2 regions of the Achromobacter sp. 1011791174 genome follow, and region 2 is predicted to be linked to the other one. Evidence: riboswitches for the same ligand, from Rfam matches in the RefSeq annotation. Region 2 holds a riboswitch; the other holds the start of a gene.

Region 1 (5,071 bases), on a different contig from region 2:
CGCTTGCGCGTTCGGCGCAGACCGGCCGCCATCCGCGCCGCTAGGATCGTCGCATCGTCATCAAGGAGCACGATCATGCGCGTCACTGTCATCGGAGGCGGACACGGCTGCTACGCGGCCGCCGCGGACCTGCACGAAAAAGGCCACGAGGTGCGCTGGTGGCGGCGCGACGCCGAGGCCAGCGCCGCGCTGGCCAAGGCCGGCGGGCTGGAGGTCACCGACTATCGCGGCACCCGCCGCATCGCCATCGGCGACGGCCCCGGCCAACTGCGGCTGGCGCGCGAACTGCGCGACGCGGTCCAGGGCGCCGAGCTGATCGTCATTCCGCTGCCCGCCACCACGCACGACGAGCTGGCGCCCCGGCTCGCGCCGCTGCTGGAGGAGGGGCAGGTGGTGTTCCTGCCGCCCGGCACCTTCGGCTGCCAGCTGTTCGCGCGCGCCCAGCGCCAGGCCGGCAACCGCGCGCAGGTCGCCTATGCCGAGACCGGCACCCTGCCCTACCTGGCGCGCAAGCACGGCCAGCGCGTGGTCATCAGCGGCTACGCCACGCGCCTGCCCACCGGCGTCTTCCCCCTTCGGCTGGCCGATGCCGCGCTGCGGCGGCTGGCCCAGGCCTATCCCAGCGTGGAGCCGGCGGGCGACGGCCTGTCCGGCGCGCTCATGAATGCCGGCCCCATCATCCACCCGCCGCTCATCCTGATGAACGCCGGTCCCTTGCAGCATTTCGAGCGCTGGGACATCCACAACGAAGGCACCCAGCCGGCCATCCGCGCCGTGACCGATGCGCTGGACGCCGAGCGCGTGGCGCTGCGCGAGGCGCTGGGCTATGGCGCGCCGCATTTCCCGCTGGCCGACCACTACGCCAAGGAAGGCGATGAATGGATGTACGGGCGCGGCGCCCATGGCCGCCTGACCGACAGCGGCGACTGGCGCGAGACCATCGACCTGCACCGCCACCGCTACATGCTGGAGGACACGCGGCTGGGGCTGTCCTTCCTGGTGTCGACGGGCCGCTGGGCCGGCGTGCCCATGCCGGTGGCGCAGGGCCTGCTGGCCCTGGCCTCGGCGCTGACCGGGCGCGACCTGTACGCCGAGGGCCGCACGCTGGAGAACCTGGGCCTGTCCGCGCTGTCGCGCGCCGACATGCGCGCGCTGCTGCAAGAGGGCTATTGAGATGGCCGCCCCCTTGTGCGTGATCGGCGCCGGCCGCATGGGACAGGGCATCGCCGCGTCCTACCTGATCGCCGGCCTGGAGGTGTCACTGATCGACCTCAAGCCCCGCGCCGCCGATGAACAGGCGCGCGTCCACGACGCGGCCCGCGCGGCCGTGCGCGCCGAGCTGGGCATGCTCGCGCGGCTGGGCGTGCTGAGCGAGGACCAGGCCGACGCCGCGCTGGCCCGGCTGCGGCTGCGCGCGAGGGACGATGCGGCCGCCGACCTGCGCGCGGCGCGCGCGGTGTTCGAGGCCGTGCCCGAACGCCTGGACGCCAAGCGTGACGCGCTGCGCTGGCTGGACGAGGCCTGCCCGGCCGACGCCGTGGTGGCATCGACCACGTCCACCTTCCTGGTCACCGAACTGGCGGCGCTGACGGCGCATCCGGAACGCTTCCTGAACGCGCACTGGCTCAACCCGGCCAGCCTGATCCCGCTGTTGGAAGTCAGCCGGGGCCCCGCCACCCGCGATGCCGCCGCCGACCAGCTGCTGGAGCTGCTGCGCATGGCGGGCAAGACGCCGGTGATGTGCGCGCCGTCCGCCGGCTACATCGTGCCGCGCATCCAGGCGCTGGCCATGAACGAGGCGGCCCGCATGGTCGAGGAAGGCGTGGCCAGCGCCGAGGACATCGACACCGCCGTGCGCCTGGGCTTCGGTTTGCGCTTCTCGGTGCTGGGCCTGCTGGAATTCATCGACTGGGGCGGCGGCGACATCCTCTACTACGCCTCGCGCTACCTGGCCGGCGCGCTGGACCCGCGCTTCGCGGCGCCGGACGTGATCGCGCGCAACATGGAACAGGGCCGCAACGGCTTGCGCGACGGCCAGGGCTTCTACGACTACGCCGGCGTGGACGTGGACGCGTATCGGATGCAGCGGCTGGAGCAGCTGCGCGACCGGCTGGCGCTGCTGGGCCTGCTGCCGCGCTGCGGCTCGGCGCTGAACGGGGCCGGCGCCGGCGCGGCGCCGGCCGCCTGACCGGAGACCGTCCGGCGGACCGGCCTAGGCAGCGCCCGCCGCCGCGACTGCCCCACGCGCCTGCTCAACGGCCTCCCGTCTCCAGCGCATCCAGCACCTCATAGGCCAGGCGCACGCGATCGGCGTTGGGATAGTTGCGGTTGGCCAGGATCACGATGCCGATCCGGCGTCCCGGCACGAAGGCGACGTAGGCGCCGAAGCCATTGGTGGCGCCGGTCTTGTTGATCCAGGCGTCGGCGCGCGGCGCCAGCGGCGGACGCAGCGCGCGCACGTCGTGCGTCTCGAAGGCGACCGTGTTGAAATTGCCTTCCAGCACGGTATCCAGCGGCGCCGGATAGCGATACTGCTCCCACACCAGGTCCTGCGTCATGCCGCCCAGTTCGAAGTAGCCCCGGTGCGTGTCGGCGATGGCCTGATCCAGCTTGGCGTCGCCGCTGGTGCCGCCCAGGTTCAGTTCCACGAAGCGCAGCAGGTCGCGGGCGCTGGTCTTGACGCCGTAGGCCTCGTCGGCCAGCACGCCGGGACTCACGCGCACCGGCTGGTTGCGCTTGTCGTAGCCCTGCGCGTAGCGCGCCATCTGGTCGGCCGGCACCTGCAGATAGGTGCTGGGCAGGCCCAGCTTGGGCAACAGCGTGCCCTGCATCAGCGGCACATAGGCCTGGCCCATGGCATTGGCGGTGGCCACGCCCAGCATGCCGATGCTGGGATTGGCATACGTGCGGCGCGTGCCCTCCGCGTAGCTGGGTTGCCAGGCCTGCAGATAGGCCATGAGCTGGGCGCGGTCGCGCACCGTGTCAGGCACCTGCAGCGGAAAGCCGCCCGCCGTGTGCGTGGCTAGGCCCAGCAGCGAGACCTTGCCAAAAGCGCTGCCCGCCAGCTCGGGCACGTGGCGCTCGACCGGATCCGCCAGCGACAGCCGACCCAGCGCCTGCGCATAGGCGGCCAAGGTGGCCGAATAGGTCTTGCTGATCGAGCCCACTTCGAACAGCGTGTCGTTGGTGACCGGGACGCGCGTCTCCCAGGATGCCAGGCCGAAACTGTAGAAATGCTGCTCGCCCTGCCGGGTCACGGCCACCGCCATGCCGGCGATTTCATGCTGCTTCATCACCGTCAGCACGGCCGCGCGCACGCGGGCGTCGGCGTCGTAGATGGGGGACAGCGCCGACGCGGGCAGCGATGCGGCAAGGGCAACGGCCAGCAGGCAGCGGCGGAACAAGGCGGACAGGCGCATGGAGAACTCCCGGAAAACAGCGCAAGCAAGGCGGGCGGGGCCAGGCGGCGGCGACCGGCATGCCGGCGCGCGCCCCGCGCGAACCCAGGATGGTAGCGCCGCCACGCCCATACTGGTACTAACCCTGAATTCCAGGACGCGAAATATTTGGCTATCCTGCCACGGTCGTAGCAAACACCCCGCAGAAGAGACTCGCCCCGGCCCGGCCGCGCGGCGGGCGCCGACGGAGCAACCGCCCCGGAAACTCTCAGGCAGACAGGACTGCGCGGTGTAGACGATCTGGAGAGAGGCGCATTGCGCGCCCACCGAAGGGGAACCCCGGCACGCGCCGGGCAAAGCTCTCAGGTACCGGGACAGATGGGGTGCAGCGGCCGGCCGGCCGTCGCCACGCCATCTGGAGCAATCATGCCCCGCATCGCCATCATTGGCGCCGGTATCACCGGCGTCACGTCCGCCTACGTCCTGCGCAAGCAGGGTTACGACGTTTCCGTCTACGACCGCCAGCGCTATCCCGCGATGGAAACCTCCTACGCCAACGGCGGCCAGCTGTCGGCCAGCAACGCCGAGGTCTGGAACAGCGCCGCCACCGTGCTCAAGGGTCTGCGCTGGCTGGGCCGCAGCAACGCGCCGCTGCTGCTCAATCCGCGCTTCAGCTGGCACAAGTATTCCTGGCTGCTGCAATTCATGCGCCAGATCCCCAACCACCGCCGCAACACCATCGCCACCACCCGGCTGGCGATCGAGGCGCGCCAGCACCTGTACGACATGGCCGAGGCCGAAGGCATCGACTTCGACCTGGAGCGGCGCGGCATCCTGCACATCTACCACGACGCCGCCAGCTTCGAGGCCGCGCGACGCGGCAACGAGCTGCTGCGCGAAGGCGGCCTGGAACGCTACGCGGTCACGCCCGAGGAGGCTCGCGACATCGAGCCGGCGCTGCAAACGGCCTGCCACGCCGGCTTCTACACGCCGTCCGACGCCACCGGCGACATCCACAAGTTCACGCGCGGGCTGGCCCAGGCCTGCGAGCGACTGGGCGTGCGCTTCGTGCAGGACGCCGACGTCGCCGCGATCGCGGCCGACGGCACGGGCTACGCGCTGGACCTGGCCGGCACGGACGGCGGCGACGACCGGCACCAGGCCGACGCCGTGGTGGTCTGCGCCGGCGCGGCCAGCCGACGCTTCGCGCGGCAGCTGGGCGACACGGTCAACATCTATCCGGTCAAGGGCTATTCGATCAGCGTGCACCTGGACGACGCCGCCAGCCGCGAGGCCGCGCCGCGCGTCAGCCTGCTCGACGAGGCCGCCAAGATCGTCACCAGCCGGCTGGGCGACCGCTTCCGCGTGGCCGGCACCGCCGAGTTCAACGGCTACAACCTGGACATCCGCGCCGAACGCGTGCAGCCGCTGGTGGACTGGACCCGCCGCCACTTCCCCGGCGTCAGGACGGCGCGCGTGGTGCCCTGGTGCGGGCTGCGCCCGATGACGCCGGACATGATGCCGCGCGTGGGTCCGGGCAAGCGGCCGGGCGTGTTCTACAACACCGGCCACGGCCACCTGGGCTGGACCTTGTCGGCGGCCACCGCGCAATTGCTGGCGGCTAGCGTCGGCGAACGGTTGCGGCCGCACTGAGACGACGCGGACGCGGCCGC
Region 2 (5,071 bases):
GGGCCTGCCGGCCGGCGCGCGCGAAGCTTCGAGTTTACGAGTGTTCGACGGCTTTGCCGTTACGGACAAATGGCAGCTTGCAGACCAGGGCGGGCACCCACTTGCCACGGATGTCCACCTCGACCGTGTCGCCGGGAGCCACGCCCACGGGCAGGCGGGCGAAGCCGATGGACACGCCCAGCGTGGGCGACATGGTGCCGCTGGTCAGCTCGCCCGCGCCCTGCTTGGCGCGCACGGCCATGTGGGCGCGCATCACGCCGCGCTCCTGCAGCTTCAGGCCCAGGAAGGCGGCCGGGGTGGCGAATTGTTCCAGCGCGTCGCGGCCGATGAAGCGGCGCTCGGCGTTCTTCAGCGACACCGTCCAGGTCAGGCCGGCCTGGTCGGGCTGGATCAGCTCGTCCATGTCCTGACCGTAGAGATTCATGCCGGCTTCCAGGCGCAGCGTGTCGCGCGCGCCCAGGCCGCAGGGACGCACGCCTTGCGCCGCCAGGTCGCGCCACAACGCGACGGCCTGCGTGGCGGGCAGCACGATCTCGAAGCCGTCCTCGCCGGTGTAGCCGGTGCGGGCCACCAGCGTGTCGTCGCCCACCTGGGCGGCCACGAAGGGCGTCAGCGGTTCGCTGGCGGCCTGCCAGGCCGGACGCGCGGCCCAGACCTTGGCGCGGGCGTTCGGGCCCTGCACGGCGATCATGGCCAGGTCGCGGCGCGGCGCGATGGCCACGTCGAACTTGCCGGACTGCCGGACGCGCTGCATCCAGGCGATGTCCTTGTCGGCGGTGCCGGCATTGACCACGACGCGCCACTCATCGGCGGCGAAGAAATAGATGATCAGGTCGTCGATCACGCCGCCCTGCGGATTGAGCATGCAGCTGTACAGCGCCTTGCCCGGCACGGTCAGCTTGGCCACGTCGTTGGCGACCAGGCGTTGCAGGAAGGCGAAGGCGTCCGGGCCGGTCACGTCGACGTTGAGCATGTGCGAGACATCGAACATGCCGGCGTCCTGGCGCACGGCGTGGTGCTCTTCCAACTGCGAGCCGTAGGCCAGCGGCATGTCCCAGCCGCCGAAGTCGACCATTCGGGCGCCGGAGGCGATGTGTTCGTCGGCCAGCGGGGTGCGTTTGAGGGTTGCGGACATGCGCGGGAACTCCGGAGCGGCAGCGTTGCCAGGGTTGCGGAAAGCCGCCAGCGGACACGCGTCCACGGCACGGCTGAATCTTCCGCCCCTCTGTCCTTTTGCCTGAGAGTTGCCCCGCGTGGCGGGTGTGCACCTTCGGCGCCTGGGCTGCCCGCTACGTCCCCATTCGGGACGGCCTGAAAGGCGCGGCGCCAGGTCTCTCCAGAGTGCTGTTTTGCCGCGTCGACCGAAAACCGGGACAGGGCAAGCATGGACGGTATGGGTTACCTGAGCGATTCCGGGCGAATTGCGCCTTCGGCGGCGGCCAGCGTGATGGCCGCTCTCTCCCGCAACATGCGTGACAGCGGCGCAAGCATACATCGAAACCCCGGGCGCCGGAAAGCGAGGAAACCCGGCAGTCCGCGCGCCGTTCGGGCGGCCGCGACAGACCGGGAGCAAGCCGCCGCCACTAACCCAGCGCGGTGTCCAGCAGCATCATCAGCACGAAGCCCAGCATCAGCCCGCCGGTGGCATGGACCTCGTGTCCCTTGCGGTGCGATTCGGGAATGATTTCATGGCTGATGACGAACAGCATGGCCCCGGCGGCAAAGCCCAGTCCCCACGGCAGCAAGGCCGCCGACCAGCCCACCACGGCAGCGCCCAGCACCGCGCCCAGCGGCTCGACCAGGCCCGACAGCATGCCCAGCGCCACCGCGAAGGCGCGCTTGTAACCGGCGGCCATCAGCGCCACCGCCACCACCAGCCCTTCGGGAATGTCCTGGATGGCGATGCCGGTGGCCAGCGCCGTGCCGCGCAGCGGGTCGTTGCCGGCATAGCCCACGCCGATGGCCAGCCCTTCGGGCAGGTTGTGCAGCGTGATGGCGAACACGAACAGCCAGGTGCGGCGCAGGCGATGCGCCTCGATGCCTTCCCTGCCCTTGATGAAATGCTCGTGCGGCAGGCAGCGGTCCATCAGCAGCAGCACCGCCGCGCCCAGCAGGATGGCGGCGCCCACCAGGATGCCGGCGCCCCAGGGGCCATGCCCCAGCTCGCCCGCCGCGGCGATGCCGGGCGCCACCAGAGAGAAGGCGCTGGCGGCCAACATCACGCCGGCGCCAAAGCCGTACAGGCTGTCCTGCACCTTCTGCGGCAAGGTCTGGGCGAACAGCACGGGCAGCGTGCCCAGCGCGGTCGCGGCGGCGGCCATCATGCCGCCCAGCAGCGCGTCGGCCACGTGCGGCGCGCGCACGTCCAGGCAGACCCAAAGCTGGTACAGGGCCAGGCAGGACACCAGCACGGCCAGCGTCCAGATGCTGACGCTGGTGGCGGCCGGCCGGATCCGGTGTCGGCTGAATGTGTTCATGGGCGCCTCGCTGGCCTAACCGCGATCAGCCCACGGCGGCGGCGTAGCGGCGCGCCACCTCGGACCAATCGATCACGTTGTAGAACGCGCCGATGTACTCGGGACGGCGGTTCTGGTACTTCAGGTAGTAGGCGTGCTCCCATACGTCCAGGCCCAGGATCGGGGTATTGCCGTGCATCAGCGGGCTGTCCTGGTTGGCGCTGCTCTCGACCACGAGCTTGCCGGCCGGCGTCACCGACAGCCAGGCCCAGCCGCTGCCGAAGCGGGTCAGCGCGGCCTTGGTGAAGGCTTCGCGGAAAGCGTCCAGCCCGCCGAGGTCGGACGCGATGGCCTGCGCCAGCGCGCCGTCGGGCGCGCCGCCGCCGCGCGGCGACATCACGGTCCAGAACAGGCTGTGGTTGGCATGGCCGCCGCCATTGTTGCGCACCGCCGCGGTGATGGCGGCGGGCAGCTGGTCCAGCCGCGCCACCAGCGACTCGACCGGTTCATCGGTCGACAGGCCGGCGCCTTCCAGGGCGGCGTTCAGGTTGTTGACGTAGGTCTGGTGATGCTTGCCGTGATGGATCTCCATCGTCAGCGCGTCGATGTGCGGCTCCAGCGCGTCATAGGCGTAGGGCAGCGCGGGCAAGGTATGGGCCATCAGATGTCTCCGTCAGATCGTCCCTCGGTGGCGGGAACGAATCACTATCAAAAACACAAATGATATTTATTTTTATTTGATATCACAACGGGATTGTCACAATCCGCGCGATAAGGCCGGCCTATCGCCGCCGGACGCGCGCCCGGCAGCGGCCGTCCGCGGCCTCCCGGCGCCGCCCGATTCCGTCCGCTACAGCGCCTTGCCGCAGGCCACGCCCGAGGCCCAGGCCCACTGGAAGTTGTAGCCGCCCAGCCAGCCGGTCACGTCCACGGCCTCGCCGATGAAGTACAGGCCGGGCACGGTGCGCGCCTGCATGGACTTCTGGTCCAGCCCGCGCGTATCCACGCCGCCGCGCATGACCTCGGCCTTCTTGTAGCCGGCCGTGCCGCTGGGCGTCAGCGTCCATTGATGAATGTCCTGGGCCAACCCGCGCAGCGTCTTGTCCGGCGCATCGGCCAGTCTCAAGGCCGCCAGTCCGGGCTTGCCGCCCTGCTCCGCCAGCGCCAGCCAGGCGTCGGCCAGCCGCTTGGGCCACAGCCCGGCCAGCACCGTGTGCAGCTGCTGCCGGTTTCCGGACTTGGCATCCAGCAGCTCGGCGGCCAGGTCACGGCCCGGCGCCAGGTCCACCACGATGGGCTCGCCCGGCTTCCAATAGCTGGAAATCTGCAAAATCGCCGGCCCCGACAGCCCGCGATGCGTGAACAGCAGGTCTTCGAGGAATTCGCCGCGCGCCTTGCCCTGCCCCGTGGACAGGCTCACTTCCAGCGCCACGCCGGACAGCGCCGACAAAGGCTGCCATTGCGCCGCGTCGAAGGTCAGCGGCACCAGCGCGGGCCGTGGCTCGACGATTTTCAGGCCGAACTGGCGCGCGATCTTCAGGCCGAAATCGGTGGCGCCCAGCTGCGGGATCGCCATGCCGCCGGTCGCCACGACCAGCTTGGCCGCACGGATGAGGCCCTGGCTGGTGCGCAGCTCGAAGCCCTGCTCGCCGTGGGCGATCTCGGCCACCGAACAGCCCATGTGCCAGGCCACCCGGCCTTCGTCGCACTCGGCGCGCAGCAGCCCGATGATGGATTCGCTGGAATCGTCGCAGAACAGCTGGCCGCGATGCTTCTCGTGCCAGGACACGCGATGGCGCTTGAGCAGCGCCAGGAAATCCTGCGGCGTATAGCCCGCCAGCGCCGAACGGCAGAAGTGCGGGTTCTCGGACAGGAAGTTGGCGGGGCCGGCGCCGAGATTGGTGAAATTGCAGCGGCCCCCGCCGGAAATGCGGATTTTCTCGGCCAGGCGCTCGGCGTGGTCCACCAGGACCACGCGCAGGCCCCGCTGGCCAGCCACCGCGGCGCACATCATGCCCGCGGCGCCGGCGCCCAGCACGGCAACGTCAAACAACATCGGAGCTCCGGATCCTTGCGGGATCACTCTTCCTTCAGGCAGTCGACGTAGTAGCGCTTCTCGCCGTCCTCGCCCACTTCGTCGGCCAGGCCGTGGATGTAGGTCTCGAAGCCCGGGAAGCGCTCGTTGAACTCGCGCGCGAACTGCAGGTACTGCACGATGGTGCGGTTGAAGCGCTCGCCCGGGATCAGCAGCGGAATGCCCGGCGGGTACGGCGTCAGCAGCACGCCGGTGACGCGGCCTTCCAGCTTGTCGATGTCGACGCGCTCGACCTCGCGGTGCGCCATGCGGGCGAAGGCGTCGGACGGCTTGAGCGCCGGCACCATGTCGCTCAGGTACATCTCGGTGGTCAGGCGGGCCACGTCGCGTTCGCGGTAGGCCTCGTGGATCTGCTGGCACAGGTCGCGCAGGCCCATGCGCTCGTAGCGGCGATGCACCTTGCAGAAATCGGGCAGGATGCGCCACAGCGGCTGGTTGCGGTCGTAGTCGTCCTTGAACTGCTGCAGCGCGGTCAGCAGCGTGTTCCAGCGGCCCTTGGTGATGCCGATGGTGAACAGGA

The links. A riboswitch is a leader RNA that binds a small molecule or an ion and turns the genes downstream of it on or off. The one in region 2 is predicted to bind glycine.
Region 1: linked by a shared signal. The riboswitch ahead of AC6LJ5_RS23385 (D-amino acid dehydrogenase) and the one ahead of gcvT (glycine cleavage system aminomethyltransferase GcvT) in region 2 are both predicted to bind glycine.

The regions. Positions count from the first base shown of each region.
Region 1 covers NZ_JCBANH010000084.1:10,997-16,067, forward strand. Annotated here, with positions in the region: gene AC6LJ5_RS23370 (NAD/NADP octopine/nopaline dehydrogenase family protein) at 76-1,173, shown strand; gene AC6LJ5_RS23375 (3-hydroxybutyryl-CoA dehydrogenase) at 1,175-2,188, shown strand; gene ampC (class C beta-lactamase) at 2,253-3,419, opposite strand; glycine riboswitch at 3,592-3,693, shown strand; glycine riboswitch at 3,697-3,778, shown strand; gene AC6LJ5_RS23385 (D-amino acid dehydrogenase) at 3,825-5,051, shown strand.
Region 2 covers NZ_JCBANH010000145.1:5,065-10,135, reverse strand. Annotated here, with positions in the region: gene gcvT (glycine cleavage system aminomethyltransferase GcvT) at 35-1,135, opposite strand; glycine riboswitch at 1,216-1,350, opposite strand; glycine riboswitch at 1,380-1,474, opposite strand; gene AC6LJ5_RS28895 (ZIP family metal transporter) at 1,584-2,477, opposite strand; gene AC6LJ5_RS28890 (superoxide dismutase) at 2,503-3,117, opposite strand; gene AC6LJ5_RS28885 (BaiN/RdsA family NAD(P)/FAD-dependent oxidoreductase) at 3,307-4,512, opposite strand; gene AC6LJ5_RS28880 (arginine/lysine/ornithine decarboxylase) at 4,536-5,071, opposite strand, start outside.